Regions from separate parts of the Leclercia pneumoniae genome, predicted to be linked through region 1. Evidence: predicted binding sites of a transcription regulator. Region 1 holds the regulator's gene; the other holds the start of a gene.

Evidence for each region. The regulator ArgR, encoded in region 1, controls arginine synthesis, uptake and breakdown. The targets are predictions, from matches to a motif close to ANTGAATAAAAATACANT.
Region 2: the regulator ArgR is predicted to act here: its motif matches at 13,556-13,573, upstream of argA (amino-acid N-acetyltransferase).

The regions. Positions count from the first base shown of each region.
Region 1 is NZ_CP071383.1:3,827,377-3,843,738, forward strand. Features, by position in the region: one part of gene JZ655_RS18550 (IS1-like element IS1A family transposase) at 17-465, opposite strand; one part of gene JZ655_RS18550 (IS1-like element IS1A family transposase) at 465-714, opposite strand; gene JZ655_RS18555 (fimbrial biogenesis usher protein) at 830-3,124, shown strand; gene JZ655_RS18560 (DUF1120 domain-containing protein) at 3,121-3,657, shown strand; gene JZ655_RS18565 (DUF1120 domain-containing protein) at 3,654-4,358, shown strand; gene sspB (ClpXP protease specificity-enhancing factor) at 4,419-4,916, opposite strand; gene sspA (stringent starvation protein SspA) at 4,922-5,560, opposite strand; gene rpsI (30S ribosomal protein S9) at 5,872-6,264, opposite strand; gene rplM (50S ribosomal protein L13) at 6,280-6,708, opposite strand; gene zapE (cell division protein ZapE) at 6,987-8,111, opposite strand; gene zapG (Z-ring associated protein ZapG) at 8,302-8,700, shown strand; gene degQ (serine endoprotease DegQ) at 8,871-10,235, shown strand; gene degS (outer membrane-stress sensor serine endopeptidase DegS) at 10,323-11,393, shown strand; gene mdh (malate dehydrogenase) at 11,447-12,385, opposite strand; gene argR (transcriptional regulator ArgR) at 12,790-13,260, shown strand; gene yhcN (peroxide/acid stress response protein YhcN) at 13,639-13,902, shown strand; gene yhcN (peroxide/acid stress response protein YhcN) at 14,006-14,272, shown strand; gene JZ655_RS18630 (barstar family protein) at 14,329-14,601, opposite strand; gene JZ655_RS18635 (NAD-dependent succinate-semialdehyde dehydrogenase) at 14,646-16,100, opposite strand; gene aaeB (p-hydroxybenzoic acid efflux pump subunit AaeB) at 16,191-16,362, opposite strand, start outside.
Region 2 is NZ_CP071383.1:3,441,998-3,458,359, reverse strand. Features, by position in the region: gene JZ655_RS16735 (DUF2509 family protein) at 1-83, shown strand, start outside; gene JZ655_RS16730 (prepilin-type N-terminal cleavage/methylation domain-containing protein) at 68-394, shown strand; gene recC (exodeoxyribonuclease V subunit gamma) at 407-3,775, shown strand; gene ptrA (pitrilysin) at 3,923-6,805, shown strand; gene recB (exodeoxyribonuclease V subunit beta) at 6,802-10,347, shown strand; gene recD (exodeoxyribonuclease V subunit alpha) at 10,344-12,167, shown strand; gene argA (amino-acid N-acetyltransferase) at 12,191-13,522, opposite strand; gene amiC (N-acetylmuramoyl-L-alanine amidase AmiC) at 13,751-15,004, shown strand; tRNA gene JZ655_RS16695 (tRNA-Met) at 15,093-15,169, opposite strand; tRNA gene JZ655_RS16690 (tRNA-Met) at 15,205-15,281, opposite strand; tRNA gene JZ655_RS16685 (tRNA-Met) at 15,317-15,393, opposite strand; tRNA gene JZ655_RS16680 (tRNA-Met) at 15,428-15,504, opposite strand; gene mltA (murein transglycosylase A) at 15,713-16,362, shown strand, end outside.

The sequences.
Region 1 (16,362 bases):
GGGTAATGACTCCAACTTATTGATAGTGTTTTATGTTCAGATAATGCCCGATGACTTTGTCATGCAGCTCCACCGATTTTGAGAACGACAGCGACTTCCGTCCCAGCCGTGCCAGGTGCTGCCTCAGATTCAGGTTATGCCGCTCAATTCGCTGCGTATATCGCTTGCTGATTACGTGCAGCTTTCCCTTCAGGCGGGATTCATACAGCGGCCAGCCATCCGTCATCCATATCACCACGTCAAAGGGTGACAGCAGGCTCATAAGACGCCCCAGCGTCGCCATAGTGCGTTCACCGAATACGTGCGCAACAACCGTCTTCCGGAGCCTGTCATACGCGTAAAACAGCCAGCGCTGGAGCGATTTAGCCCCGACATAGCCCCACTGTTCGTCCATTTCCGCGCAGACGATGACGTCACTGCCCGGCTGTATGCGCGAGGTTACCGACTGCGGCCTGAGTTTTTTAAGTGACGTAAAATCGTGTTGAGGCCAACGCCCATAATGCGGGCGGTTGCCCGGCATCCAACGCCATTCATGGCCATATCAATGATTTTCTGGTGCGTACCGGGTTGAGAAGCGGTGTAAGTGAACTGCAGTTGCCATGTTTTACGGCAGTGAGAGCAGAGATAGCGCTGATGTCCGGCGGTGCTTTTGCCGTTACGCACCACCCCGTCAGTAGCTGAACAGGAGGGACAGCTGATAGAAACAGAAGCCACTGGAGCACCTCAAAAACACCATCATACACTAAATCAGTAAGTTGGCAGCATCACCGCTTCCGCGGATGACAGTCAGGCGGTAGATTTTGATCGCGAGACGCTTAAAGCGTTGGGCATGGACCCTGCTATCTCCAAATATTTTGAGAAAGAAGCTCGCTTTGCGCCCGGTGAAGTCCCTCTGGCATTGAAAGTGAATGGCACTTCTAAAGGTGCTTTTATCGCTCGTTTTTCTGAGAAAGGCGAACTGTGCTTTGATGAAGGGTTGCTTAAGCAGGCGGCGCTGAAAATACCCAGCAATATTAACGATACGCCTTGCTATGACTTTCGCAAAACCTGGCCCAATACGATCATCAAACAGCATCCTGAAAAGGAAGAACTGGAAATCATCGTACCGACTGACGCGCTGGACAGTCAGGCGGACCATCTGGGTGATTACGTAACGGGTGGCGCGGCGGGAATGTTAAATTATTCCCTTTTCACGACCCGAAACCAGTTTGCTGATTCGCAATCCGACTATTCACAGGCGACGATTGACGGCGGTTTCAACATCCTCGACTGGATGGTGCGCTCGCACCAAATGCTGAGCTATAACGACGGCAGATACAGCACCACAAGCTCCTCAACATGGATACAGCATACCTTTGTTGGGCTTGGCAGCACCATGAAAGCGGGTGAGGTCAGTCTCAATAATAGCTTACTGGATGGAGCATCCATTTACGGCGTATCGTTCTCACCGGATAGCGCATTGTCTCCCAATGATGCTGGTGTCCAGGTAAGCGGTATCGCCAACTCTTCCCAGGCTCGCGTGGAGATTCGTCAGGGTAATAAGCTCATCGCCTCCAACCTTGTTCCTCAGGGACCCTTTACGCTCACGGATCTTCAACTGCTCGATCGCAGCAGCGATCTGTCGGTGACGGTGGTGGAATCGGACGCTTCACAGCAGCGCTTTATCGTACCGGCAACACAATATAACCGGGGGAGCGGCACGCCGACGGGCATCCACGTAGCATTTGGGCGCGTCGATGATGATTACAAGAAAAAGCCCTGGGTGGGTAGCGTGTCGATGGGCACTCGTTTAACCCATAACCTTAACCTGAGCGGCGGCCTGATCGGCGCACGGGATTATCAAAATGCCGCGATTAACGTCGACTGGCTGCTTACACGCCTGAGCACGACGACGCAGTTGGCGGTATCAAACGATCGGGAATACACCCTTCAGGGGCAAAAAGCCTCGGTTTCGGCAAACTATGCGCTTACGCCAAACATCAGCCTGCGGGCCAGTGCTGCGCACGCGACGCGTGATTACCGCACCTTGTCGGACACGCTCGACAACGATTTTGTGGCGCAAAACAAAAATGAATACTCTGCTGGGATAAGCCTGGCGACCGAGGCGATCGGCAGCCTGGGCCTGAGCTACTATCAGACGGACAGTTACCAGCGCGATAATGATACTCGCTATCTCGCGCTGAGCTGGTCGAAAGCCTTCCGTCGCGCCATGTTATCCGTGAGCTGGCAGCACCAGTTAGGGACCAACGGCCAGCTCCACTATGACACCGGCAATGGCAAAAATAACACGGCAGGAAACGATAAGGATCTGGTCTACGTGAATCTCAGCATACCGCTGGGAGAGAAGTCGGCCAACCTGTATAGCCGCCATGACAGCAACAACACCCATTTTGGCGCCACGATGAACGCCAATGTCTCTGACGAGCTGAACTACTCGGTCGGCGCGGAAAGAGGCACCAAAGATAACGTTAACGCCGTCAACGGCGGTATTAACGCCAATCTGCATTATACCCAGTTGAACCTGAACGCCAGCGCAGACAACGATCGAAATCGGACCTACAGCGCATCGATGCAGGGGGGAATTGTAGCCCACGGCAACGGTGTGACCTTCTCTCCGTGGCAGATCAACGACACCTTCGCCGTTGCTCGCCTGGATAGCAATATTTCCGGGGTCAGAATTGAGACGCCACAAGGCCCGGTCTGGACTGACAGATGGGGCCAGGCCATCATTCCGGCGCTGCCCCCCTACCGTAACGCGTTAGTGCAAATTGATACAGAAACCCTCCCGCGCAATGTGGACGTCAGTAACGGAAGCAAGCGCATGAAACAGGGCCGCGGTGCTGTCGGAAACGTCAATTTCAAATTACTGGAACAGCGTCGGGCACTCCTCTACGTCACCCTTCCTGATGGTAGCAAGCTGCCGAGAGGCATTGCCATTGAAGATACTGACGGGAAATACATCACCACCGTAGTCGAAGACGGTATCGTTTTCATTAATAACATTCTGCCGAGACAGATCCTGGCGGCAAGACTCGAAAATGGCGTTTGCCGTATCGAAACGTCGTTGCCTGAAAACAGCGACCCTAACACCTTTTACGATACCGCAGAGGGGGTATGCAAATGAGAAGTGAACTCCGTTATTCACTCTGCCTGATGTTATTCACGTCCAGTCTGGCCCTTGCGGATTGTCAGATTACCGCCAGTCAGCCTTCGCTCTCCTACAGCCGGATGAGCCCGGCAGAACGCCAGCTGCAGGGTAGCCAAAAGATTACTCTGACGGAAAAGCAGGTGGTGGTACGCGCCGTGTGCGATACACCTTCCCGAATCCGTCTGTTTGTCTCTTCTGGTTTGGCCAACGGCAACCAGTTTGGATTCGGCAGTCGCGGAGCAATGAAAGTCATGGCGAGCCAGGCAATGCTGGATGACCGTAGCGTGCGGCTCAGTAAAGTGAGCGCTGGCGACGAGGCCATTACCGACGCGGGCCAATCCTCCTTGTCTCTCAACGTCAACGACGGGTTAGCGTTTATCGACAGTGGCGAACGGACGGCAAGCCAGGCGAGCGTCACGCTGACGGTTACGCCGCAGTTTGAAAACGAAGCCATTACTGATACAACCCGCTATGCCGGTAACATTAGAGTCAGGGTGGAAGCACAATGAATACACTGCTTAAAACGCTCGTCGGGCTGGTTGTATCAACCTCTCTGGCCTGGGCATCGGACACCGTGAATATTGATGTGTCTGTCACCACAGATGCCGCAGCCTGCACGCCCACGCTCAGTAATAACGGCATCGTAGACTTCGGGAAACGTTCTGCCGCGTTGCTTTCTGCCACCCATTTCACACAGTGGGGCAGTCGCGACATCACGCTGAATATCGTATGCGAAGCCTCCACGGCCGTGGCCATCACCGCCAGAGATTCGCGACCCGATTCTGTCGCTTATGGTCAGGATGGAAACGGCAATACCGGCCCTGATGTCCCTTTCCAGGGTCAGGGCAATATTAGTAATCCGGAGCGTCTGTTCGGACTGGGCAAAACCAGCGAAGGTAAAAATATTGGTAGCTATGCCATTGTCATCGACCAGGAGAGTGTGCAGGCGCAGGATGCGGGTTCGGCTGTCCCGGTAAGCATTGTCAGTGCCAGCACCACGGCCGGCCCCTGGTCCATCGCCTCTCCTGCCGCGTTCTCATCGGGTATGAACGGGTATTTATCCTTTGCCCGCAAAAACAGTACCACGCTGCAGCCTGTGACAACGGTAGTTGTGCCTCTGCGCGTATCCGCGAGCATCGCCAGTGGTCTCACTTCCAGCAACACTATCGGGTTAGATGGATTAGCCACCATTACGCTCGTTTATCTTTAAAGGTTTCTTACCGATAAAAAAAAGCCCAAATTTCTATTTGGGCTTTTTATCATTCGCACTTTACTTCACAACGCGTAACGCAGGTCGACCACCGCGCGGCGGCGGATCGTCATCCGGATCGTTGTCGTGGTCATGGTCAGGCTTATCACCGTCGATAACCGACATGACGGTTTCGTTCTCGCCAGTCGCGGTCTCTCCGTCATCGTTCAGGCTTGTCACATCTTCATCATAAGCCGCTTCAGGCTCAAACATGGTACCGGCACCGTTTTCACGAGCATAAATTGCCAGCACCGCAGCCAGCGGCACGGAAACCTGACGTGGCACGCCGCCAAAACGCGCATTAAAGCGCACTTCGTCGTTTGCCAGCTCCAGATTACCTACGGCACGCGGAGCGATATTGAGAACGATCTGTCCGTCGCGCGCATACTCCATCGGGACCTGTACGCCGGGCAGCGTCACATCCACAACCAGGTGCGGCGTGAGCTGGTTATCCAGCAGCCATTCATAGAAGGCGCGCAGCAGATAAGGACGGCGTGGAGATAACTGTGACATTTCCACAATGATTAACCCCGGCCGAGACGCATTTCACGTTCGGCTTCTGTCAGAGAAGCCAGGAAAGAGTCGCGCTCGAAGACACGCGTCATATAGCCTTTCAGCTCTTTCGCACCCGGGCCACTGAACTCAACGCCCATTACCGGCAGACGCCACAACAACGGCGCCAGGTAGCAATCGACCAGGCTGAACTCATCGCTCAGGAAGAAAGGCTTCTGACCAAACACCGGTGCAATAGCCAGCAGCTCTTCGCGCAGCTGTTTGCGCGCGGCATCGGCTTCGGAAGAGGTACCATTCACGATAACGTTCATCAGCGTATACCAGTCTTTCTCGATACGCTGCATGTACAGGCGGCTTTCACCACGCGCAACCGGATAAACTGGCATCAGCGGCGGATGAGGGAAACGTTCATCAAGGTATTCCATAATGATACGGGATTCCCACAGGGTCAGCTCACGATCAACCAGCGTCGGCACGCTTTGGCTCGGGTTGAGATCGATAAGATCCTGAGGCGGGTTATCCTTTTCCACATGCTCGATCTCAAAACTGACACCCTTCTCGGCCAGCACGATACGAACCTGATGGCTATAAATGTCAGTAGGACCAGAAAACAGCGTCATTACCGAACGTTTGTTGGCAGCGACAGCCATGAAAACCTCCAGGTATATTCAGAATTTTTACTGCTACCGGCCACGTGGCCAGCCAGATGATTTGTCACCCATCCCGGAGAGCCTAAATCATTGCTCAAAAAGCGAACAAAAATCGAGTATTCACCGATATTTGGGCATAAAATTGGATGATAGTTTACCAGATTTTGATGGCTTTGTGGTGAGGCGATTCTGGAAATGCCGAAAAAGAGGAGATAAACAAGCTTATCCTGAGGGTAACCGCAGCAGCGGTCATAAAAAAACCCGCCGAAGCGGGTTTTTGGCCAATTGTTGTCTGCCAAAGCAGAAAGCAATTAACGCTTGGAGAACTGTGGACGACGACGTGCTTTACGCAGACCCACTTTCTTACGTTCAACCTGACGAGCGTCACGAGTAACGAAGCCAGCTTTACGCAGTTCAGAACGCAGGGATTCGTCGTACTCCATCAGAGCGCGGGTGATACCGTGACGGATCGCACCTGCCTGACCAGAGATACCACCACCTTTAACAGTGATGTACAGATCCAGTTTTTCTACCATATCAACCAGTTCCAGCGGCTGGCGAACTACCATGCGGGCAGTTTCGCGACCGAAGTACTGTTCCAGAGAACGCTGGTTGATTACGATTTTACCACTGCCCGGTTTGATGAACACGCGAGCTGCGGAACTTTTGCGGCGACCAGTGCCGTAGTATTGATTTTCAGCCATTGCCTATAATCCCGATTAGATGTCAAGAACTTGCGGTTGCTGTGCCGCGTGGTTGTGCTCGTTGCCTGCGTAAACTTTCAGTTTACGGAACATAGCACGACCCAGCGGGCCTTTTGGCAACATGCCTTTAACCGCGATTTCAATCACACGCTCAGGACGGCGAGCAATCATCTCTTCAAAGGTCGCTTCTTTGATACCACCGATGTGGCCAGTGTGATGGTAGTACATTTTGTCAGTACGCTTGTTGCCAGTTACTGCAACTTTGTCTGCGTTCAGAACGATGATGTAGTCACCAGTATCAACGTGCGGAGTGTATTCCGCTTTGTGCTTACCGCGCAGGCGACGAGCCAGTTCAGTAGCCAGACGGCCCAGAGTTTTACCGGTCGCGTCAACAACATACCAGTCGCGTTTTACGGTTTCTGGTTTAGCTGTAAAAGTTTTCATTAAAAGCTTACCCAAATAAATAAGTTACACGTAGGTGTTCACCCAAACGTTTAATCAGTTGAGGTTCACACGACAGAGTCCGGCAAACCTACCCCTTCGAATAGCAAATGCCGACACATAGAAAGTTTTGGGAAAAAAACCTTCTTGTAACGTGGGGTCGCAAGATTATAGAGAAGTCGAGGTCAAAGATCGACCCCTAAATGTGATTTGACGAGGGTTTTTCAGCGGTGCGAAAAGCACCGCCCACTGCCCGACTTTTCCGGAACGAAAAGAGCCATTCAGGGCATATGCTCGCGTTTCAGGTACTCTTCGCTCTGCATCTCCTGCAAACGCGACAGACAGCGCTGGAACTCAAACTTTAACCGCTCGCCCTGATAGACTTCATAGAGCGGCACCGCGGCGCTTACCACCAGCTTAACGTGACGCTCGTAAAACTCATCAACCAGCGCAATAAAGCGACGAGCCTCACTCTCCATCAGCATGGTCATCACCGGCACATCAAAGAGCATGACGGTATGAAACAGGCGCGACAGTGCAATGTAATCATGCTGGCTACGGGCATCGACGCACAGCGTCGCGAAGGAGACGGCCAGCGTCTGGTTGGCCATGCCCAGCGTTGGCAACGGGCGGTGGTTAATCTCAAGTTCAGTGGCGTTTTCGCGCTTCGCCCCAGCCAGTGCCAGCCAGAGTTTATCCATCTGCTGGCGGGTATCATCATTGAGGGGGGACAACCAGAGATGTGCCTGCGTCAGCGTGCGCAGCCGATAGTCAACGCCCGCATCCACGTTCATGATGTCACAATGCTGTTTAATTGCATCGATGGCGGGTAAGAAACGCGCCCGCTGTAAACCGTTGCGATAGAGTTCATCCGGCGGGATGTTCGAGGTTGCCACCAGGGTGATGCCCCGGGCAAAAAGCGCTTTCATTAGCCCGCCCAGCAGCATGGCGTCGGTAATATCGGAAACAAAGAATTCATCAAAACAGAGCACATCGGTTTCGGCTTTGAAACGTTCGGCGACAATATCCAGCGGATCGCTCTGCCCCTGAAGCGCGGTGAGCTCTTCATGCACGCGCAGCATGAAGCGGTGAAAGTGCAAACGCTGTTTACGCGTGCCCGGCAGGCTCTGATAAAAGAGGTCCATTAGCCAGGTTTTACCGCGCCCTACGCCACCCCACATATATAAGCCACGCACAGGTGTGATCGCCTGCGGCTCTTTTTTTCCTAACAGACGACCAAAGGCGGCTTTCAGTCCACCTGCGGGTGCGGCCTCGGTGGGACGGGATGTCAGCGCCTGAAAGATTTTTTCCAGACGATTTACCGCATCGCGTTGAACATCGTCCGGCTGATGCGAGCCCTCCTGCAGGGCCTGCTGATAACGCATTGTCGGGGAGAGGCTTTGCATAATCTCGTTGTTATTCCTTCAATTAAGACGCGCCAACCTGCGCTGTTGACGAAAAAAAGGCCGTTCTACACTACGCGATGATACCGCGGGATTCCACTTCTACGGAAATAGCGGTTATAGTGGCATAATCAGGCACAGGCATGGAGCCGAGCCAATACCCTACGGAACCACAAGACAACGGGAGAAGTTCATGACCTGGGAATATGCGCTAATTGGTTTAGTCGTCGGCATCGTTATCGGCGCCGTGGCCATGCGTTTTGGTAATCGCAAATTGCGTCAACAACAGGCTTTGCAGTACGAACTGGAAAAGAACAAAGCTGAACTGGAAGAGTATCGTGAAGAGCTGGTTAGCCACTTTGCGCGTAGCGCAGAGCTGCTGGACAACATGGCGGACGATTACCGTCAGCTCTATCAGCATATGGCAAAAAGCTCCAGCAGCCTGCTGCCGGAAATGACCGCAGAAACGAATCCATTCCGCAACCGCCTGGCTGAATCCGAAGCCAGTAACGATCAAGCTCCGGTACAGATGCCGCGCGATTATTCTGACGGTGCATCTGGTCTGCTGCGCGGTGGCGTAAAACGCGACTAACCGCACAGCGCAAATATATTTCACGGGCGCAGCCTTTGCGCCCGTCCTTTCTTCATTACCCCAGCTATTATTTAGTCAAACACCTCATTGTTCAGCGTTTTAAAATTCAATAACATCAGACTGTTTTTGGGCCGATATTCCTTTACCCCAGGTTGCGAGAGCCAGCGTCAATGAACAAAAAAAATCAGCTGTTAAGCGCGTTAGCATTGTGTGTCGGATTCGCTCTTCCGGCATCTTTCCCTGTTTATGCAGCCATGCCTTCACAGGTACCTGGCCAGGCGCCCCTTCCGACGCTCGCCCCAATGCTGGAGAAAGTGTTGCCGGCGGTGGTGAGCGTGAAGGTGGAAGGCACGGCGCAACAAAGCCAGCGCATTCCTGAAGAGCTGAAAAAATATTTCGGCGAAGAGGGGGCCGATCAGGCGCAACCTTTTGAGGGGCTGGGATCCGGTGTGGTCATCGATGCCGCTAAAGGCTATGTACTGACCAATAACCACGTCATCAGCGAGGCTGACAAAATCAGCGTCCAGATGAACGATGGTCGTGAATTCGAGGCCAAACTGATTGGCGGGGATGATCAAAGCGACATCGCCCTGTTACAGCTCCAGAATGCCACTAACCTGACGCAAATCGCGGTTGCCGACTCTGACAAGCTGCGCGTAGGAGATTTTGCCGTTGCGGTCGGTAACCCATTTGGCCTTGGGCAGACTGCGACGTCGGGCATCATCTCTGCGCTGGGGCGCAGCGGCCTGAATCTCGAAGGGCTGGAAAACTTTATTCAGACCGATGCTTCCATCAACCGCGGAAACTCGGGCGGCGCATTGTTGAACCTGAACGGTGAGCTTATTGGTATCAATACCGCTATTCTCGCGCCGGGTGGCGGCAGCGTCGGCATCGGCTTTGCCATTCCGAGCAATATGGCCCGAACGCTGGCCCAACAGCTTATTGACTTTGGTGAAGTGAAACGTGGCCTGCTGGGCATTAAAGGGATGGAGATGAGCGCGGATATCGCCAAAGCGTTCAATCTGAACGTCCAGCGCGGTGCGTTTGTGAGTGAAGTCTTACCGAACTCTGGCTCAGCGAAAGCGGGCATTAAGTCGGGTGATGTCATTGTTAGCCTTAACGACAAGCCGCTGAGCAGTTTTGCGGAGCTGCGTTCACGCATCGCCACCACCGAGCCTGGCACCAAAGTGAAGCTGGGGCTGCTGCGGGAGGGCAAACCAATGACCGTAGAGGTAACGCTTGATAAAAGCACCTCCTCCTCTGCCAGCGCCGAGATGATTGCACCTGCGCTGCAGGGGGCGACCCTGAGCGATGGCCAACTGAAAGATGGTACCAAAGGGATCACGCTTGAGAGCGTAGAGAAGAGCAGCCCGGCGGCACAAGCGGGTCTGCATGAAGATGACGTGATCATTGCGGTCAACCGCACGCGCGTACAGTCTATTGCCGAAATGCGCAAAGTGCTGGAGAACAAACCGGCGGTGATCGCCCTGCAGATCGTGCGGGGTAACGATACGCTCTATATTCTTCTGCGATAAGCATTTCTGCTCCGGGCATCACGGCATGTGATGTCCGGAAAAGTCATGTTATGCTGCAGCAGTTTTCACTTTAACGACGCCCGCATCATGTTTCTGAAGATCATTCGTTCGGTCGCCATTGGCCTGGCTGTTGGTGGCCTGTTACTGGTCGCCATGCCCTCTTTGCGCCAGTTTAATAAGCTGGCTGCGCCGCAGTTTGACAGCGCAGATGAAACACCTGCCAGCTACAACCAGGCGGTACGCCGCGCCGCGCCTGCGGTGGTGAATGTCTATAACCGCGGTCTGAACAGTACCAGCCATAATCAACTAGAGATCCGTACCCTGGGCTCCGGGGTGATCATGGATGAACGCGGCTATATCATTACCAATAAGCACGTTATCAACGACGCCGATCAGATTATTGTCGCCTTGCAGGATGGGCGCGTGTTCGAAGCGCTGTTAGTCGGTTCAGACAGCCTGACCGACCTTGCGGTACTGAAAATCACGGCCACCGGCGGCCTGCCGGTGATCCCCATCAACCGCAAACGTAGCCCGCATATTGGCGATGTGGTGCTGGCCATCGGTAACCCTTATAACCTTGGGCAGACCATTACTCAGGGCATTATTAGCGCCACCGGCCGAATTGGCCTGAACCCCTCGGGCCGTCAAAACTTCCTGCAAACGGATGCTTCCATTAACCACGGTAACTCCGGCGGGGCGCTGGTCAACTCCCTGGGGGAGCTGATAGGCATCAATACGCTCTCCTTCGATAAGAGCAACGATGGTGAAACGCCGGAAGGGCTGGGATTTGCGATTCCCTTCCAGTTAGCAACCAAAATCATGGATAAGCTGATTCGCGATGGCCGGGTGATCCGCGGCTATATCGGTATTGGCGGGCGTGAAATCGCGCCACTGCACGCACAGGGCGGCGGCGGTATCGATCAGATTCAGGGAATTGTAGTCAACGAGGTCTCTCCGGGCGGGCCGGCGGCTGCAGCGGGTCTGCAGGTTAACGACGTTATTGTCTCGGTGAATGGCAAACCGGCGATTTCCGCGCTGGAAACTATGGATCAGGTGGCCGAAATCAGGCCTGGCTCCATCATCCCTGTCGAAGTGATGCGCGAAGATAAAAAGCTCACGCTGCAGGTGACCATTCAGGAATATCCCGCCACCAACTGACAGCAATAAAAAAACCGGAGCCTGGGCTCCGGTTTTTGTTCACTGGGAGGAGATTACTTGTTTACAAACTCTTCGCCCAGTTTGATATCGCCTTTCAGCGTATCCAGCATGCCTGCCATCGCTTGTTGTTCAAACGCGCTCAGCGTGCCGATAGATTGACGTTCTTCGATACCGTTTTTACCCAGCAGCAGTGGCTGCGAGAAGAAGCGGGCGTGTTCGCCATCACCTTCAACGTAAGCACATTCTACAACGCCTTTCTCACCCTGCAGGGCGCGAACCAGGGACAGGCCGAAGCGCGCTGCTGCCTGGCCCATAGAGAGCGTCGCAGAACCGCCACCCGCCTTCGCTTCCACCACTTCGGTGCCCGCGTTCTGGATACGTTTGGTCAGGTCAGCCACTTCCTGCTCAGAGAAAGTCACGCCTGGGATCTGGGAAAGCAGCGGCAGAATAGTCACGCCAGAGTGGCCACCGATAACCGGCACTTCCAGCTCGGTTGGCTGCTTGCCTTTCAATTCCGCCACAAAGGTGTTGGAGCGGATGATGTCCAGCGTGGTTACGCCAAACAGTTTGTTTTTGTCATACACGCCCGCTTTTTTCAGCACTTCTGCAGCAATCGCCACAGTGGTGTTGACCGGGTTAGTGATGATACCGATGCACGCTTTCGGGCAGGTTTCAGCGATCTGCTGAACCAGGTTCTTCACGATGCCCGCATTAACGTTAAACAGGTCGGAACGATCCATACCCGGTTTACGCGCGACGCCTGCAGAGATGAGAACCACGTCCGCACCTTGCAGCGCAGGACGCACATCTTCACCGGAGAAGCCTTTGATTTTAACAGCCGTTGGGATGTGGCTCAGGTCAACCGCCACACCTGGGGTAACCGGGGCAATATCGTACAGGGAGAGTTCTGAGCCTGAAGGCAGCTGGGTTTTCAGTAGTAGGGCAAGCGCCTGGCCGATACCGCCAGCAGCGCCGAGGACTGCGACTTTCATCCTAAACTCCTTATTATGGTGAGCTAAATATCTGTTGCTCCGTCGCGGCGACCTTAATTCAGCAGATAAATAATTACAATCGTCGTTGCTGCAGAATCAGGGGTCACTCACTTTTCGCTGCGGCCTGAAGGCTATCAGGTGCCTGGCGAGAACTAAGCAACGAATCAAGAGGGGGTTACAATACACCTCTGCGCGCCACCAAAACAACATCAATTTGATAACATTTAATTTACTTTTAAGGTTATTTATAAGGCGTGACGCAGGCATGTTCCTGGATAACAAAATTTGATAAAATCCCGCTCTTTCATAACATTATTTCAGCCTAAGTTTGGGCAGATAGTTTGCATAAAAATTCATCTATGTGCATAATAATGTTGTTTCTACCGCCATATTTCGGGTGACTTATGCGAACCTCTTCAAAACAAGAAGAATTAGTGAAGGCGTTTAAAGCGCTACTTAAAGAAGAAAAATTCAGTTCCCAGGGTGAAATCGTCCAGGCCTTGCAGGAAGAGGGCTTCGATAACATCAATCAGTCGAAAGTCTCGCGCATGTTAACGAAGTTTGGCGCGGTGCGGACTCGCAATGCCAAAATGGAGATGGTTTATTGCCTGCCAGCCGAGCTTGGCGTTCCGACCACCTCCAGCCCGCTGAAAAATCTGGTACTGGATATCGATTATAACGACGCGGTTGTCGTCATTCACACAAGCCCGGGGGCTGCACAGCTTATCGCGCGCCTGCTGGACTCGCTGGGTAAAGCAGAAGGCATTCTTGGCACTATTGCCGGGGATGACACTATCTTCACCACCCCGGCCAATGGTTTCTCGGTCAAAGACCTTTATGAAGCCATCCTGGTGCTGTTCGAACAAGAACTCTGATCCCCCTTCCCTGCTGCTCCTGGCAGCGGGGAACCTACTGCCACAAACGCCCTTCTCCCTACATTCTGTTGCTTATTGCTTTCACATTTAGTGCGATTTCCTGCCATTTGACATTCATGTGGTGAATGATAAACCGTAAAATCGCACAAAAAATCAAAGTACCCTATCCCAATGATTTTTAAAGCTATACACCACCAATGTGACGAATAAGTGACCATTTTAATTCATTTTAGTTATAAAAAACGCCGTGCTTAATACGTAATTTCAGGGGAAACAATTAGCATGGTATTAATTTTTCCCGTTATTAGTGTATACTTGATTTTGTGATGAGGGTCACGAAATGAAAGGCCCTATAAAAAATACGACGAGGAAAAAATCATGAAAATCAAAACAACTGTAGCAGCGCTTAGCGTCCTGTCCGTTCTCTCTTTCGGTGCCTTTGCGGCTGATTCCATCAACGCTGAACAGGCACAGTCTCGCCAGGCTATCGGCACTGTTTCTGTTGGTGCAATTGGTACGTCACCGATGGATATGCGTCAGATGTTGAACAAAAAAGCGGAAGAACAGGGTGCCTCTTCTTACCGTGTGATCGAAGCGCGCAGTGGTGACCACTGGCACGCAACCGCAGAGCTGTATAAATAAGTTCTGGTAATAAGCACTGATAATTCACTCAACGGCGTCAGATATAAAAAAAGCGGTTTAATCCTTCATGCCGTTGAGCAAAACAACTTCTGGAGTAATGACTATGAAAATGAAATCTCTCATCGCCACACTGGGTTTAGCCTCTGTTATTTCCTTTGGTGCCAGCGCGGCTGTGCAACAAGTGAATGCCGATCAGGCACAAAACCTGCAATCTTTGGGTAGCGTATCCGTATCACAGGTTTCTGGCTCGCCAATGGATATTCGCCACAAACTGGCGGCAAAAGCTGAAAAAGCAGGTGCCGGCAGCTATCGCGTCACTGAACTCACTCAGGGCGATCACTGGCACGCCACCGCAGAACTGTATAAATAAACCCTCGTCGTACTCAGCGTACGACTTGCCCCTGCCTGTCAGGGGCTTTTTTATGTCTACGGCCGGACATTGAACCGAATTTGTCCTTCCAGCTCCTCTTCTGCCTCATCAAACAGCAAAATCAACGCCCCAAAACGCCTGCGTAGCTTCTCGGGGAGATGAATGAACTCAATCTCCAGCGGTACAGGGAGCGGATGAGTCGTTACCACATCCCACAAGGAATCCAGGTTGGCGACCTTCCCTTTTTCAATGCCGAACACCCGCGAGAACTCGCGATAAAAGTCTTCCTGACTGTCGATTTCATCAAAATCAAACGTGTAGATATTCATTGTCCGCCACCCCGTAAAGGTGGGCGGCATAGCCGCCCCGACGATTATAATCCCCCGATATGCAGGGTTTTGACTTCAAGAAACTCTTCCAGCCCCAGTACCGAGCCCTCACGACCCAGCCCTGACTCCTTCACCCCACCAAATGGTCCAAGCTCAGTTGAGACCGCGCACTCGTTAATACCGATCATGCCGCTTTCAATGGCCTGAGACACCCGGAATACGCGCGACAGATTCTGGGTGTAAAAGTAGGCAGCCAGACCAAACGGCGTGTTATTGGCTCGCTGGATCACCTCATCTTCTGTAGTAAAGCGGAAGCATGCTGCCACCGGCCCGAAGGTCTCTTCGCTGGCCAGCTTCATACCTTCATGACAATCTCCCAGCACCGTAGGCTGCCAGAAATTGCCGCCCAGGCTGTGCGGTTTACCGCCTGCCAGCACGGTTGCCCCTTTTGCGACTGCGTCTTCCACATGCTCGCGTACCTTTTCCACGGCAGAGGATTCAATAAGCGGCCCGACTACGATGCCCTCCTCCAGTCCATTACCCACTTTCAGCGCATTGACCGCCTCAGCAAGCTTGTTAACAAACTCGTCGTACACCGATTCCTGAATATAGAAACGGTTAACACTCACGCAGACCTGGCCTGCGTTACGGAATTTGTTAGCGATGGCTCCTTTTACGGCAGCGTCAATATCGGCATCGTCGAAGACGATGTACGGCGCGTTCCCCCCCAACTCCATGGAGACTTTTTTCATGGTCTCTGCGGCGTTGCGCACCAGGGTTTTTCCAACCTCAGTAGAGCCGGTGAAGGAGATTTTTCGCACTTCATGGCTGGCCATAATGGCGTCGCTTATCTCATGCGTATTGCCCGCAACGGCATTCAGCACACCATCCGGCACGCCCGCTTTTTTCGCCAGCGTCAACAGTGCAAAGGCACTAAGGGGAGTGTTGTTCGCCGGTTTGATCACCCCCGTACAGCCGGCAGCCAGCGCCGGACCGAGCTTGCGGGTCAGCATGGCCATGGGGAAGTTCCACGGCGTGATGGCTGCCACCACGCCAACGGGTTCGCGAGTAGCAAGGATCCGGGAGCCGGGTTTAATGGGTGGGATAATTTCACCGTTTGCACGCTTGGCCTGCTCGGCAAACCACTGGATAAAGCTCGCCGCGTATTCTACCTCGCCTTCGGCCTCTTTCAGGGGTTTGCCCTGTTCCATGGTCATCAACTGACCAAGCCAGCTTTTGTTTTCGATGATGAGTTCATACCAGCGATAAAGTATCGTTGAGCGCTCTTTAGCGGTTTTCGCCCGCCATGCAGGAAACGCCTTACTGGCCGCAGCGATAGCCTCTTCGGTCTCTTTGGTGCCCGCTTTCGCCACTTTGGCGATCACCTCGCCGGTAGCCGGATTGAGCACATCGAAGGTGGTGTCGAGCGTTTTCCAGACGCCATCAACCAGATACCCGGTTTGAAAAAGCGCACTGTCCTGGAGAGTCTGCGTTGTCATGGTGTCCTCCCTTTCTGGATTTAAAAACTTGCCAGACTAAGTATAGCCACAAAAAAACCGACGCTTTGGGCGTCGGTTTTTGCGGGAGGATTAGCTGTCGGTAAGGGCATTTTGATACCGATGCAGCATGCTGACCAGCCGGTTTACCGGCTCGGTCACCTGCGGCGGCGCTTCCCAGATACGCAGTTTTTCCTGATAGACATCCAGCTCTTCCAGGAGTTGGCCAAAGTAGCGTCGGCGTTTGTCGTCGCTGGAGGCCGCA
Region 2 (16,362 bases), 390 kb from region 1:
CCTCCGGTGAGGTCGAATTTTCCCGCCACGGCTGGAGCGACTTTTGCCCCATAAAGGAGGCCGCACTGTGTCAGGCAAAATAATCAGCAGACAGCGTGGATTCAGTATTGTCGAGGTGTTACTGGCAATGGCGCTGATGATCATGGTCGTCACGATGCTGGCGGGCTATCATCGTGCCCTGGCCAGCCGGTTCATCATGCTGGATCACTATCGCCAGCTCTGGCGCCATGGCTGGAACCAGTCTCAGCTCCACGCCAGCACTCTCCCGGAAGGCTGGCAAATAAACCGGGGGCAGACAACGCACGCCGGATGTGTCAGCATCTCGGTCACACTTATTTCTCCACAAGGTCGACAGGGGCAGATGACACGCCTGCACTGTCCGATCAGTAAATAGTTGAGAGCAGTTATGTTAAGGGTCTACCACTCAAACCGCCTGGATGTGCTGGAAGCACTGATGGAGTTCATCGTCGAACAGCAACGGCTCGACGATCCCTTTGAACCCGAGATGATCCTGGTTCAAAGCACCGGTATGGCCCAATGGCTGCAGATGTCCCTGTCGCAAAAATTTGGTATCGCCGCCAATATTGATTTCCCGCTGCCCGCCAGCTTTATCTGGGATATGTTCGTCCGCGTGTTGCCAGAAATTCCAGAACAGAGCGCGTTCAATAAGCAGAGCATGAGCTGGAAGCTAATGTCGCTTCTGCCCGATATGTTACCCCGCGATGAGTTTGCCATGCTGCGGCACTATCTCAACGACGATACGGATAAGCGAAAACTCTTCCAGCTGGCCTCGCGGACGGCGGATCTCTATGACCAGTATCTGGTCTATCGCCCGGAATGGCTCACCCGCTGGGAAGCGGGCGAACTGATTGATGGCCTGGATCAGGCGCAAATCTGGCAGGCCCCGCTCTGGAAGGCACTGGTGGAACATACGCACGCGCTGGGGCAGCCCCGCTGGCACCGTGCCAATTTATATGAGCGTTTCATCGCCATGCTGGAGTCCGCAGACTCTGCACCAGAAGGCCTGCCTTCAAGGGTCTTTATTTGCGGTATTTCTGCTTTGCCGCCGGTCTACCTGAAGGCGCTTAATGCGCTGGGTAAACACATTGATATCCACATTCTCTTTACCAATCCCTGTCGTCACTACTGGGGTGATATTCAGGATGCCCGCTGGCTGGCACGCAGGCTGACCCGTCAGCGGCGGCGTCTTTTCGATGAGCGCAGTGTCCCGCTGTTCAAAGACAGCGAGACGGCGGCGCAACGCTTTAACGATGAAGGGATCCATGAGCTGGCGAATCCTTTGCTGGCCTCCTGGGGCAAGCTGGGACGCGACTATATCTACATGCTTTCGGAGATCACGGAAACGGGTGAAGGGGATGTGGATGCGTTTGTAGATATCACGCCCGACAGCCTGCTGCATAACGTTCAACTGGATATTCTGGATCTGGAAAACAGTGCCGTCGCGGGAATCACTGCCGATGAGTTTGCCCGCAGCGATAGAAAACGCCTGCTTGATCCCGAGGATCGCAGCGTGACCATCAATATCTGCCATAGTCCGCAGCGTGAAGTAGAAGTGCTGCATGACAGACTGCTGGCGATGCTTGAGGACGATCCGTCGCTCACTCCACGTGATATCGTGGTCATGGTGGCCGATATTGATAGCTACAGTCCTTTTATTCAGGCGGTGTTTGGCAGCGCGACGGGCGATCGCTATCTTCCTTATGCCGTATCTGACCGTCGTGCGCGCCAGTCTCATCCGGCCCTGCAGGCCTTTATCAGTCTGCTTACGCTACCAGACAGCCGCTTTGTGCCTGAAACCGTACTGGCGCTGCTGGACGTGCCGGTGCTGGCTGCCCGTTTCGATATTGATGAAGAGGGGCTACGTTACCTGCGCCAGTGGGTAAACGAATCGGGCGTGCGCTGGGGGATGGATGACGACAACGTGCAGGCGTTTGAACTGCCTGTGACGGGCCAGCACACCTGGCAATTCGGGCTGACCCGTATGCTGCTCGGCTATGCCATGGAGAGCAGCCAGGGGGAGTGGAACGACGTTCTGCCTTATGACGAATCAAGCGGCTTGATTGCCGAACTGGTTGGGCATCTTGCCTCGTTGCTGATGCAGCTTAATCGCTGGCGTAGCAGGCTGATGGAGAGCCGGGAGCTGGAAGCGTGGCTGCCAGTCGCCCGGGAAATGTTGAACGACTTTTTCCTGCCCGACCAGGAGACTGAAGCGGCAATGGCGCTGATTGAGCAGCAGTGGCAGGCGATCATCGAAGAGGGGGTAAATTCTCACTATGGCGAAGCGATTCCCCTCTCTCTGCTGCGCGACGAATTGACCCAGCGTCTGGATCAGGAGCGTATCAGCCAGCGCTTCCTCGCCGGGCCGGTTAACATCTGTACTCTGATGCCAATGCGCTCCATTCCGTTCAAGGTGGTCTGCCTGTTAGGGATGAACGACGGTGTCTATCCACGCGCGCTGGCCCCGCTCGGCTTCGATTTAATGAGCCAGAATCCCCAGCGTGGCGACCGTAGTCGTCGTGATGATGACCGCTATCTGTTCCTTGAAGCCTTGATCTCAGCTCAGCAAAAACTTTACATCAGCTATATCGGTCGCTCCATTCAGGATAACAGCGAACGTTTCCCCTCCGTGCTGGTGCAGGAGTTGGTGGACTATATCGGGCAGAGCCATTACCTGCCGGGCGATGAAGAACGTAACTGTGACGAGAGCGAGAAGCGGGTGAAAGCGCATATCACCTGCTATCACAGCCGCATGCCATTTGATCCAGCCAACTACGTGGCAAGCGAGCAGCAGAGCTATGCCCGCGAATGGTTACCGGCGGCGAAGAGAGAAGGCAAAGCCCATACCGACTTTATACAGCCGCTGCCCGCGCTGCCCATCACCGCCATTACCTTCGAGCAGTTACAGCGTTTCTGGGCGCACCCTGTGCGCGCTTTTTTCCAGATGCGCCTGCAGGTCAACTTCCGCTCTGAAGAGAGCGAAATCCCCGATGCGGAGCCCTTTACCCTGGAGGGACTAAGCCGTTATCAGCTTAATCAGCAACTGTTGAATGCGCTGGTTGATGAGCAAGATGCCGACATGCTGTTTCGTCGTTTTCGCGCTGCGGGGCAGCTACCCTATGGCGCCTTTGGCGAAATCGTCTGGGAGACTCAGTGTCAGGAGATGCAGACGCTGGCTTCCCGCGTGATTGAATGTCGCCAGCCGGGTATCAGTATGGAGATCGATCTCGAATGCAGCGGTATTCCGCTCACCGGTTGGCTACAGCATGTACAGCCGGATGGCCTGCTGCGCTGGCGCCCGGCGATGTTGAGTGTTTCACAAGGGTTGCAACTTTGGCTGGAACATCTTGTCTACTGTGCCAGTGGCGGTGAAGGCGAAAGCCGGCTCTTTGTGCGCAAGGATGGCGAGTGGCGCTTCCCGCCGCTTCCGGCGGAACAGGCTATGCACTATCTGGAACAGCTCGTTGCCGGTTATCTGCAAGGAATGAACCAACCGCTACTTCTGCTGCCAGAAAGTGGGGGGGCATGGGTAAAAACCTGTTACGACGCGACAAACAATGTCATGTTAACCGATGAGGCCACATTGCAAAAAGCGCGTAGCAAGTTCCTGCAGGCCTACGAGGGCAATATGATGGTGCGCGGCGAAGGGGATGATGTCTGGTATCAGCGTTTATGGCGCACCCTTGAACCGGAATACTTTGACGCTATCACGGAAGAGGCGCAGCGCTATCTGTTACCTTTGTTCAAATTTAATTAGTCCTGGCGGCTGTATAAAAATTGCGCGGTCATAAGCATTGAATTATGATGCCCATCGCGTCACGGACTGATGTACCACGATAAAGAGATGCCGGCGCGTTCGGCACGAAACACGTTAATGATGTCGTCCGTGATGATGAGGTAGTGAATGCCAGGCAGCACCATGTTGAAAGCGTTTGTTTTGTTTGTCGCCCTCTGGGCACCCTTCAGTCAGGCGAACACCGGTTGGCAACCCCTTCAGGAAACGATCCGCAAAAGCGACAAAGACACCCGTCAGTATCAGGCTATTCGGCTTGATAACGGGATGGTTGTGCTTTTGGTTTCCGATCCTCAGGCGGTAAAGTCGCTGTCGGCGCTGGTGGTGCCGGTTGGCTCGCTGGAAGATCCCGATGCGCATCCCGGGCTTGCACACTATCTTGAACATATGATCCTGATGGGCTCGAAAAAGTACCCGCAGCCCGACAGTCTCGCCGAATTTTTAAAAATGCACGGTGGCAGCCACAACGCCAGTACCGCGCCGTATCGCACCGCCTTCTACCTTGAAGTGGAAAATGACGCCCTGGAAGGGGCGGTAGATCGTCTTGCGGATGCGATAGCCTCGCCGTTACTGGATAAAAAGTATGCCGATCGCGAACGCAACGCCGTAAACGCAGAGCTGACGCTGGCCCGTACCCGTGACGGGATGCGTATGGCCCAGGTAAGCGCCGAGACCATCAACCCGGCGCACCCGGCTTCCCGTTTTTCTGGTGGGAACCTCGAAACCCTGAGCGACAAACCCGGCAGCCCGGTGCTGGATGCCCTGCATGCGTTTCGCGATAAATACTACTCCGCCAACCTGATGAAAGCGGTGGTGTACAGTAATAAGCCCTTGCCAGCACTGGCAAAAATCGCTGCTGAGACTTACGGCCGCGTGCCGAATAAAAACATTACTAAACCGCAAATTGACGTCCCGGTCGTGACCGATGCACAAAAAGGGGTGATCATTCATTACGTACCGGCGATGCCGCGTAAAGTCTTGCGCGTCGAGTTTCGTATTGACGACAACACCGCCCAGTTCCGCAGTAAAACCGACGAACTGGTGAACTACCTCATCGGCAACCGCAGCGCCGACACGCTGTCGGACTGGCTGCAAAAGCAGGGGCTGGCAGAAGGTATCCGCGCTGATTCCGATCCGGTAGTAAACGGCAACAGTGGCGTGCTCGCCATCTCCGCAACCTTAACCGATAAAGGCCTTGCCCATCGCGACGAGGTGGTGGCGGCGATTTTCAGCTACCTCAATCTGCTGCGCGAGAAAGGGGTCGATAAGCGCTACTTTGACGAACTGGCTCACGTGCTGGATCTCGACTTCCGTTACCCCTCTATCACCCGCGATATGGATTACGTCGAGTGGCTGGCCGATACCATGATCCGCGTGCCGGTTGAGCACACGCTTGACGCGGTCAATATTGCCGATCAATACGATGCTGCCGCGGTGAAAGCCCGTCTGGAGATGATGACGCCGCAGAATGCCCGCATCTGGTATATCAGCCCGGATGAACCGCACAACAAGACAGCCTATTTCGTCAATGCGCCTTATCAGGTCGATAAAATTAGCGATAAAACCTTTACCGACTGGCAGCAAAAATCGGCGGCCATCGCGCTCAAGTTGCCGGAGCTGAACCCTTACATTCCTGATGACTTCACCCTGATCAAGCCGCAGGGGGCTTATCCACAACCCAAACTGATTGTCGATGAGCCAACCCTGCGGGTGGTCTATACCCCAAGCCAGTACTTTGCTAACGAGCCGAAGGCCGACGTTAGCGTGATACTGCGTAATCCTGCGGCCATGAACAGTGCCCGCAACCAGGTGATGTTTGCCCTGAATGATTATCTGGCGGGGATCGCGCTGGACGAGCTCAGCAACCAGGCCGCCGTCGGCGGGATCAGCTTCTCGACCAATGCCAACAATGGCCTGATGCTCAATGCCAACGGTTATACCCAACGGCTGCCGCAGCTTTTCCAGGCCCTACTGGCGGGATATTTCAGCTATACGCCAACCGAGGATCAGCTGGAGCAGGCGAAGTCATGGTATGCCCAGATGATGGATTCGGCGGAAAAAGGCAAAGCCTTTGATCAGGCGATCATGCCGGTGCAAATGTTGTCTCAGATTCCGTACTTCCAGCGTGAAGAGCGCCGTGCATTGCTGCCCTCTATCAGTCTGAAAGAGGTGATGGCCTATCGCGATGCGCTGAAAGCGAATGCCCGTCCGGAGTTCCTGGTGGTCGGAAATATGACGGAAGAGCAGACGAAAACGCTGGCGAAAAATGTCCGTGACCAGCTGGATGCTCATGGTAACGAATGGTGTCGTAATCAGGATGTGCTGGTCGAAAAACAGCAGAACGTGATTTTCGATAAAGAGAGCAACACCTCTGACTCTGCGCTGGCGGCCGTTTTTGTCCCTACCGGATACGACGAGTTTGCCAGTTCGGCAAACAGCGCGGTGCTGGGACAGATCATTCAGCCATGGTTCTATAACCAGCTGCGTACTGAAGAACAGCTGGGTTATGCGGTCTTTGCCTTCTCGATGAACGTCGGGCGCCAGTGGGGGCTCGGCTTCCTGCTGCAAAGTAGCGATAAGCAGCCTGCCTATCTGTGGCAACGCTATCAGGCATTCTTCCCGCAGGCAGAGGCGAAGCTTCGCGCCATGAAGCCGGAAGAGTTTGCCCAAATCCAGCAAGCAGTGATTGCGCAGATCAACCAGGCGCCACAAACCCTGGGCGAAGAGGCCTCAAAAATCAGCAAAGATTTCGATCGGGGTAATATGCGCTTCGATTCGCGTGATAAAGTAGTGGCCGAAATTAAGCAGCTCACGCCGCAAAAAGTGGCCGACTTCTTCCACCAGGCGGTGGTTGATCCTAAAGGGATGGCCATCCTCTCCCAGGTGTCAGGTAGCCAGAACGGGAAGGTCGAATACCTCCACCCGGACGGCTGGAAAGTCTGGAAAAGCGTAAGTGAGCTGCAGCAATCACTACCATGGAGCAAGAAAGAATGACCGATACCGCTGAGTCTCTTAATCCCCTTCGTTTAGCACTCCAGGGCGAAAGGTTGATTGAAGCCTCAGCGGGAACCGGAAAGACCTTCACCATTGCCGCCCTGTACCTGCGACTACTGCTTGGCCTGGGCGGCAGTTCTGCTTTTAGCCGCCCCCTGAGCGTGGAAGAGTTGTTGGTGGTGACTTTCACCGAGGCCGCAACGGAAGAGTTGCGTGGCCGTATCCGCGCCAACATCCACGAACTACGCATCGCCTGCCTGCGAAACGCCACCGATAACCCGCTCTATGCCAGCCTGCTCGAAGAGATTGGCGATACCGAACAGGCGGCGCAATGGTTGCTGCTGGCAGAGCGGCAGATGGACGAAGCGGCGGTCTTTACTATCCACGGTTTTTGTCAGCGGATGCTCAGCCTCAATGCCTTTGAATCGGGCATGCTCTTTGAACAACAGCTGATCGAAGATGAATCTGAGCTGCGCTACCAGGCCTGCGCTGATTTCTGGCGTCGCCATTGTTACCCCTTGCCACGCGATATCGCCCAGGCTGTTCACGACCTGTGGAAAGGGCCGGAAGCGCTCCTGCGTTCCATCGATCGTTATCTGCAGGGGGAAGCCCCGGTGATTAAATCCCCGCCGCCAGCGGATGAAACCCTGGCCTCTCGCCATGAAAAGATCATCGCGACGATCGATGCGATGAAAGAGCAGTGGCGCAGTGGGGTCGGTGAGATTGATGCCATCATCGAAAATTCGGGCATCGACAGGCGCAAGCTTAACCGGGGTAATCAGGCAAAATACATTGAGAGAATTAACGCCTGGGCAGAAGAAGAGACCTGTAGCTATCAGTTGCCTGACGCGCTGGAAAAATTCTCTCAGACATCCCTGACCGAACGCACCAAAGCGGGCGGCCAGGTACCGGAACATCCGCTGTTCGCCGCCATTGATGCGATACTGGCTGAGTCCCTTACCCTGAACGATTTAATGATTACCCGTGCGCTGGTGGAGATCCGCGAAGCCGTAGCGCGCGAAAAACGCCGTCGGGGCGAGCTCGGCTTTGACGACATGTTGAGTCGACTTGATGCTGCGCTTAACAGTGAAAACGGCGAAGCGCTGGCGGCCGCGATTCGTAAACGATTCCCGGTGGCGATGATCGATGAATTCCAGGATACCGACCCGCAACAGTACCGTATCTTCCGCCGCATCTGGCGCCAGCAAGAGGAGACGGCGCTGCTGCTGATCGGTGACCCTAAGCAGGCGATCTACGCTTTTCGCGGCGCCGACATCTTCACCTACATGAAAGCACGTGGCGAAGTGGCGGCGCACTATACGCTGGATACTAACTGGCGTTCCGCGCCTGGCATGGTCGAGAGCGTAAACAGGCTCTTCTCGCAGATGGACGATGCCTTCATGTTCCGCGACATTCCCTTCAAACCGGTCAAATGGGCTGAAAGAAATGCCGGGTTACGCTTCGAATACCAGGGTGAAGCGCAGCCGGCGATGCGTTTCTGGCTGATGGAAGGGGAGGGCTGTGGCGTAGGAGACTACCAGGCCTTTATGGCCCAGCACTGCGCGGCGCAAATCCGCGACTGGCTGAGCGCCGGGCTGCGCAATGAAGCCGTGCTGCATACAGGCAAAGATTCCCGACCGGTGCAGGCATCGGATATCACGGTGCTGGTGCGCAGTCGCCAGGAGGCTGCGCTGGTGCGCGACGCGCTAACCTTGCTCAGTATCCCTTCGGTCTATCTCTCCAACCGCGACAGCGTGTTCGAAACGCTGGAGGCGCAGGAGATGCTCTGGCTGCTGCAGGCGGTGCTGGCGCCGGAGCGCGAAAACGTGCTGCGCAGTGCGCTCGCCAGCTCCATGCTGGGGCTGAACGCGCAGGATATCGACACGCTGAATAATAACGAAACCCACTGGGATGCAGCGGTAGAAGAGTTCACCCGCTATCGCGACCGTTGGCAAAAGCGGGGCGTAATGGCAATGCTGCGCGATGTCATGACGCAGCGACAGATTGCCGAGAATATGTTGGCCACTCCCGGCGGCGAGCGGCGTTTGACGGATATCCTGCATATTAGCGAGCTGTTACAGGAAGCGGGTTCGCAGCTGGAAAGCGAGCACGCGCTGGTACGCTGGCTGGCGCAGCATATTGCCGAGCCAAACAGCAATGCTTCCAGCCAGCAGATGCGGCTGGAAAGCGACAAACACCTCGTCCAGATCGTGACTATTCACAAATCCAAAGGCCTGGAGTACCCGCTGGTCTGGCTGCCCTTTATTGCTAACTATCGGGTGCAGGATCAGGCCTTCTACCACGATCGCAAAACCTTCGAAGCGGTGCTGGATCTCAGCAAGGCCGATGCCAGTATTGAGCTTGCCGAGGCGGAGCGACTGGCAGAAGATCTACGCCTGCTGTACGTGGCGCTCACCCGTTCCGTATGGCACTGCAGCCTGGGAGTGGCTCCTCTATCACGCCGTCGTGGCGATAAATCCGGCGAGAGCGATTTCCATCTCAGCGCGCTGGGGCGACTGGTGCAAAAAGGCGAAGCGAAAGACGCCGTCGGGCTGCGCCAGTGTCTGGAGACTCTCTGCAATGAGCATATCTCGCTGCTCACGGCCGGCGTGGCAGACAGCGACCGCTGGCAAATGCCTGAATCGTTATCTCCTGAGCTGCAGGCGCGACAAATCGCCCGCGCGCTGGCGGATGACTGGCGGGTCACCAGCTACTCTGGTTTGCAGCAGCACGGCCAGGCGCTGGCACAGGATCTGATGCCGCGGCTGGATGTCGATGCCGCAGGCGTTGGAGAAGTCGCACAGGAGCCGGAGCTGACGCCGCACCAGTTTCCACGTGGTGCGTCCCCTGGGACCTTTCTGCATAGCCTGTTTGAAACACTCGACTTTACCCAGCCGGTATCAGAAACCTGGGTAGCGGATGTGCTGCAAAAAGGGGGGTACGACGTACGCTGGCAACCGGTGCTGACGGCCTGGATTACCCGTATTTTACAGGCGCCGCTGATCGATGAAGGCATCTCTCTGAGTCAGTTAACGGCGAAAGAGAAACAGGTAGAGATGGAGTTTTATCTGCCTATTTCTGGCCCGCTTACCGCTACGGCGCTGGACGCGCTAATTCGTCGATATGATCCCCTGTCGCAGGGCTGCCCACCTCTCGACTTTCGTCAGGTGCGCGGCATGCTGAAAGGCTTTATCGACCTGGTATTTCGCCATAACGGCCGTTATTACCTGCTGGATTACAAATCTAACTGGCTGGGCGAGAACCGTGATGCTTACACCCAGGAGGCGATGGCGCGGGCGATGCAGATGCATCGCTATGATCTGCAGTACCAGCTCTATACCCTGGCGTTACACCGCTATTTGCGCCATCGCATTGCGGATTACACTTATGAGCGCCATTTTGGCGGCGTGATTTATCTGTTTTTACGTGGCGTCGACGGCAGCGCGCCGGGATCGGGGATTTTCTGCACGCGTCCTGACGAAGCCCTGATTAACCAGATGGATAGCCTGTTTGCTGGCACCACAGAGGAGGTAGCGCAATGACGATGCAGGAGTGCTTACTTGAGGCGGTTGAGCAGCGTCTGTTGCGTCGTCTGGATGTGCAATTTGCCATGATGGTGGCAGATAACGACCACCCGACGTTGATGCTGGCTGCCGCTTTACTCAGTTATGATGCCGGGGAAGGGCATGTCTGCCTGCCATTATCGCGCCTGAAGCCCGACGCGAAAACGCCAGCCCCGCTGCTGGCCTGCTTTAATCTGCTGGGGGACGATCCCGACTGGCGGGGAGCGTTAATGGACTCTCCGGCGGTGAGCGATGGCGCGAAACCTACTCCGCTGATCCTGGTTGACGATCGGCTCTATCTGAACCGGATGTGGCGTTACGAGCAGGCCGTGGCGCGTTTCTTCACGGAAGCGAACCAGCCTTTAACGCACAATGAAGCAGAGATGCAGAAGACGCTCAACGATCTGTTTAGCGTCGAGGGCGACGTGAACTGGCAAAAAGTGGCCGCGGCAGTCGCATTGACACGCCGAATCTCGGTCATTTCCGGCGGGCCGGGTACCGGTAAAACCACCACCGTGGCGCGCCTGCTGGCCGCGCTGATACAGATGGCCGGCAAGACAAAATGCCGTATCCGCCTGGCCGCACCGACGGGCAAAGCGGCGGCACGCCTGACGGAGTCATTGGGTGGCGCAGTGCAAAAACTGCCCCTGACAGAGGCGCAGCGCAAGCTCTTCCCGAGCGAGGCCAGCACACTGCATCGCCTGCTGGGGGCGCAGCCGGGTAGCCAGAATCTGCGTTATCACGTAGGTAATCCACTGCATCTGGATGTGCTGGTGGTAGACGAAGCGTCCATGATTGACCTGACGATGATGTCGCGCCTGATCGATGCGCTGCCTGCGCATGCGCGCGTGATCTTCTTAGGCGATCGCGATCAGCTGGCTTCGGTAGAGGCCGGCGCGGTGCTGGGGGATATCTGCACCTGGGCCAGCGCGGGATTCACTGCCCAGCGCGCGCAGGAGCTTGCTGGCCTGACGGGCTACGCGCTCGAAGGTAATGCCAGCCAGGTGGCAGGGGCGCTGCGCGACAGCCTGTGCCTGCTGCAAAAGAGCTATCGATTTGGTAGCGACTCCGGCATTGGTCAGCTGGCGGCGGCAGTCAATCGCGGCGATCGCCAGGCCTTAAGCACCGTCTTTGATGGTCGTTTCAGCGATATTGAGAAAAAGGCGCTACAAAGCGGTGAAGAGTATCTGAGTATGCTCGACGATGCTCTGGACGGATATCAGCGCTTCCTGCAGGCCGTTCAGCAGCAAGCCTCCCCGGAGGCGGTCATTGCCGCCTTTGGCGAGTTCCAGCTGCTGTGTGCGCTGCGAGAAGGGCCCTTCGGAGTGGCAGGGTTGAACGAGAAGCTGGAGCAGGTACTGGCGCAAAAACGCAAGATTACCCGTCAGCCCCTCTCCCGTTGGTATGAGGGCCGCCCGGTTATGATCTCGCGCAACGACAGCGCGCTCGGGTTATTTAACGGGGATATCGGGATTGCCCTGGATCGCGGGCAGGGGTTACGTGTCTGGTTCCAGATGCCGGATGGCCGCGTGAAATCGGTTCAGCCAAGCCGTTTACCTGAAAATGAAACCGCGTGGGCCATGACGGTGCATAAATCCCAGGGGTCGGAGTTCGATCATGCGGCGCTGATCCTGCCGGTACAGATGTCGCCCGTCGTCACCCGTGAGCTGGTCTATACCGCCATTACCCGTGCGCGTCGCCGCTTATCCTTGTATGCGGATGAGAGTGTCCTGAAGCAGGCTGTCACCACGCGAACCGAGCGGCGTAGCGGCCTGAACACCCTATTCGAAGCGCTGTAACTGCCCCTCCCGCGGGAGAGGGCTCAGGTGAGATCGGCCATCAGCACTTTGGAACGGCGCTGATAGTTATACATCTCTTTTTTGCTCTCAGGCAGAGAGTCAATATCCACCGGCGTGAAGCCACGCTCCTGGAACCAGTGAATGCTGCGGGTAGTGAGGACGAAGAGTTTATTCAGCCCAATTTGCCGCGCCTGGGCGGCAACACGCTCCAGCAACACTTCACCGCGTGACGAACTGCGGTAATCCGGATGCACGGCCACACAGGCCATCTCACCGATCTTCTCTTCCGGGAAGGGATAGAGAGCTGCACAGGCGATAGTCAGGTTGTCGCGCTGAATAATGGTGAACTTGTCGATCTCCATCTCCAGCTGTTCGCGGGAACGACGCACCAGAATCCCCTGCTGCTCCAGCGGGCGGATCAGCTCCAGAATTCCGCCGATGTCGTTGATGGTGGCGCGGCGTATCTGCTCGGCGCTCTCCATGACGATCTGCGTACCAATGCCGTCGCGCGAGAAGAGCTCCTGCAACAGCGCGCCATCTTCCTGATAGCTAATCAAATGGCTGCGACGCACCCCGCTGCGGCAGGCTTTTACCGCCCCCCGCAAGAAGCGCACGGTGCCAGAGTGGTAATCGCCCTGGGCTTCGAGAGACTCTACGCGGGCCTGCGCTTCGTTAGGGAACAGCTCAGAGACAATATCCCCCAGCTCGTTGGTCACGCCCTGCGATGAGCAGAAACCAATCATCTTCTCGGCTTTCAGCTTGATAGCCAGCTGCGTGGCAATCTCTTCCGAGGTGAGGTTGAAGCTTTCGCCGGTGACGGAGACGGCGACCGGCCCCGTCAGTACGATGGCACCGCCGTCCAACTGACGATGGATCGCCTCTTCGTCGATGCGCCGTATACGGCCGCTATGGCAGTAATCCACCCCGTCATCCACGCCGAGTGGCTGGGCGATAATAAAATTGCCGCTCACCACGTTGATATGTGCCCCCTGCAGAGGGGTATTGTTCAGGCTCATTGAGAGACGTGCGGTGATATCCAGCTGCAGCAGGCCCGCCGCCTGCTTAACCAGTTCCAGCGTTTTGGCATCGGTAACGCGGGTATGTTTATGGTAGATAGGTTCGTGGTGATGAGAGGCCAGATTGGCGTCGATCTGCGGCCGGGCGCCATAAACCACAACCAGGCGAATACCCAGACTGTGCAGCAGGCCGATGTCGTTGACGATACTGGAAAAGTTTTCGTGTTCAATGGCTTCGCCGCCGAGCAGCACGACAAAGGTTTTCCCACGATGGGTGTTGATATAGGGAACAGAATGGCGGAATCCCTGGACCAGTTCGATTCTACGCTCCTTCACCACGGCACAACCCTCAATGAATTTTTATTCGTAATTAATGTATTTTTATTCGATCGTGGCCGCGAGCGCAAGCCTAAATTTTGGCTGATACGAAGAAATAGCTATATAAGCAAGGCATTAACTAAGGATTGTTTACCCTTTAATAGATGACAGTTTATGCGTCATTCGTTAAAGTTTTCGGTCAATTTGGACGTTTTGTGTATAAATACGATTTCTTTGCTCGGGAGAAGCATGTCGGGATCCAAGTCAGCTTTAAGCCGCCGCCGTCTGTTACAAGGGGCCGGGGCCATGTGGTTACTCAGTGTGAGTCAGGTTGGGCTTGCTGCTGTCACGCAGGTCGTGGCTGTACGCGTCTGGCCATCCTCAACCTATACCCGCGTCACGGTAGAATCGAACCGGGTGATGAAATATAAGCAGTTTGCCCTGAGCAACCCTGAGCGCGTTGCAGTGGATCTTGAAGGTGTCAATCTTAACTCCGTCCTGAAGGGGATGAGCGCGCAGATCCGCGGCGATGATCCTTACATCAAGTCTGCGCGGGTAGGGCAGTTTGATCCGCATACCGTGCGCATGGTGTTTGAACTGAAACAAAACGTGAAGCCGCAGCTGTTTGCGCTGGCGCCGGTCGCGGGTTTCAAAGAGCGTATGGTGATGGATCTTTATCCGGCCAATGCCACAGACATTCAGGATCCGCTGCTGGCCCTGCTGGAAGATTACAACAAAGGCGATCTTGACCGGCAGGTTCCTCCGGCCCAGAGTGGCCCGCAGCCAGGAAAAGCCGGGCGCGATCGCCCGATAGTGATCATGCTCGATCCGGGGCATGGTGGAGAAGACTCCGGCGCGGTAGGCAAATATCATACGCGCGAAAAAGATGTGGTACTGCAGATCGCCCGTCGCCTGAAGGCATTGATCGATCGGGAAGGCAATATGCGCGCCTATATGACGCGCAACGAAGATGTCTTTATCCCGCTGAAGGTGCGCGTGGCCAAAGCGCAGAAGCAGCGTGCGGATCTCTTTGTTTCGATTCATGCGGATGCCTTTACCAGCCGTCAGCCGAGCGGGTCCTCCGTCTTTGCGCTCTCAACAAAAGGGGCCACCAGTACCGCAGCACGCTATCTCGCCGATACGCAGAACGCCTCGGATTTGATTGGCGGCGTGAGCAAAAGCGGCGACCGCTACGTCGACCACACGATGTTTGATATGGTGCAATCGCTCACTATCACCGACAGCCTTAAATTTGGTAAAGCGGTGCTGGGTAAACTTGGCGGCATCAACAAACTGCATAAGAACAGCGTTGAACAGGCCGGCTTTGCCGTGCTGAAAGCACCGGATATTCCGTCGATTCTGGTCGAGACGGCTTTTATTAGTAACGTTCAAGAAGAGCGTAAGCTTAAGACCGCTAAATTCCAGCAGGAAGTGGCCGAGTCGATTCTGGCCGGGATTAAAGCTTACTTTTCTGATGGCGCGACGCTGGCCAGAAGAGGGTAGTGGAGACACGCCGGGTTCACGCCCGGCCGATTCACAAATCGCAGATACAAAAAAACACCCAGATGGGTGTTTAATGTTTTCGAAGTATTGGTTGCGGGGGCCGGATTTGAACCGACGACCTTCGGGTTATGAGCCCGACGAGCTACCAGGCTGCTCCACCCCGCGTCACCGTACTGCTTCTATTTTTATTAAATTTTGATTGGTTGCGGGGGCCGGATTTGAACCGACGACCTTCGGGTTATGAGCCCGACGAGCTACCGGGCTGCTCCACCCCGCGTCACCGTACTGCTTCTATTTTTATTAAATTTTGATTGGTTGCGGGGGCCGGATTTGAACCGACGACCTTCGGGTTATGAGCCCGACGAGCTACCAGGCTGCTCCACCCCGCGTCACCGTACTACTTGTACTTCATCAAATTTTAATTGGTTGCGGGGGCCGGATTTGAACCGACGACCTTCGGGTTATGAGCCCGACGAGCTACCAGGCTGCTCCACCCCGCGTCCGTGGATGCGCACTATACTCTGCTGACTCATTGTTGCAACCCTTTTTAAGTAAAAATACCCTAATAGTATGTAAATTGAACGAATTAGATACAATAAGGCGATTTTTTGCGCGAAATTTGCCCTTGGGCATGTAATCGCATTTCAATCACTGTAGCGGTTTGTTATCTTCATTTCGCAGAAACGGGCAACTAAAAGACGAGATATAATGAAAGGACGTTGGGCGAAGTATCTGATGACGGGCGCAATGGTAGCGATTCTTGCGGCCTGCTCCTCCAAACCGACCGATCGCGGTCAGCAATATAAAGACGGGAAATTTACCCAGCCTTTCTCCTTAGTGAACCAGCCCGATGCCGTCGGGGCGCCAATTAACGGTGGTGACTTTGCTGAGCAGGTAAGCCAGATCCGTACCGCCTCTCCGCGCCTGTATGGCTCACAGAATGCCGTTTATAACGCGATTCAGGAGTGGTTACGCGCCGGGGGAGATACCCGCATGCTGCGTCAGTACGGTATTGATGCCTGGCAGATGGAAGGGGCCGATAACTATGGCAACGTCCAGTTTACCGGCTACTACACGCCGGTAGTGCAAGCGCGTCATACCCGCCAGGGTGAGTTCCAGTATCCTATCTACCGTATGCCACCGAAGCGTGGCCGCCTGCCGTCCCGCGCCGAGATCTATGCGGGGGCGCTGAGTGACAACTATATCCTCGCCTACAGCAACTCGCTGATGGATAACTTCATTATGGATGTGCAGGGCAGTGGCTATATCGATTTCGGTGATGGCAGCCCGCTTAACTTCTTTAGCTATTCAGGTAAAAACGGCCATGCCTATCGCAGCATTGGCAAAGTCCTGATCGA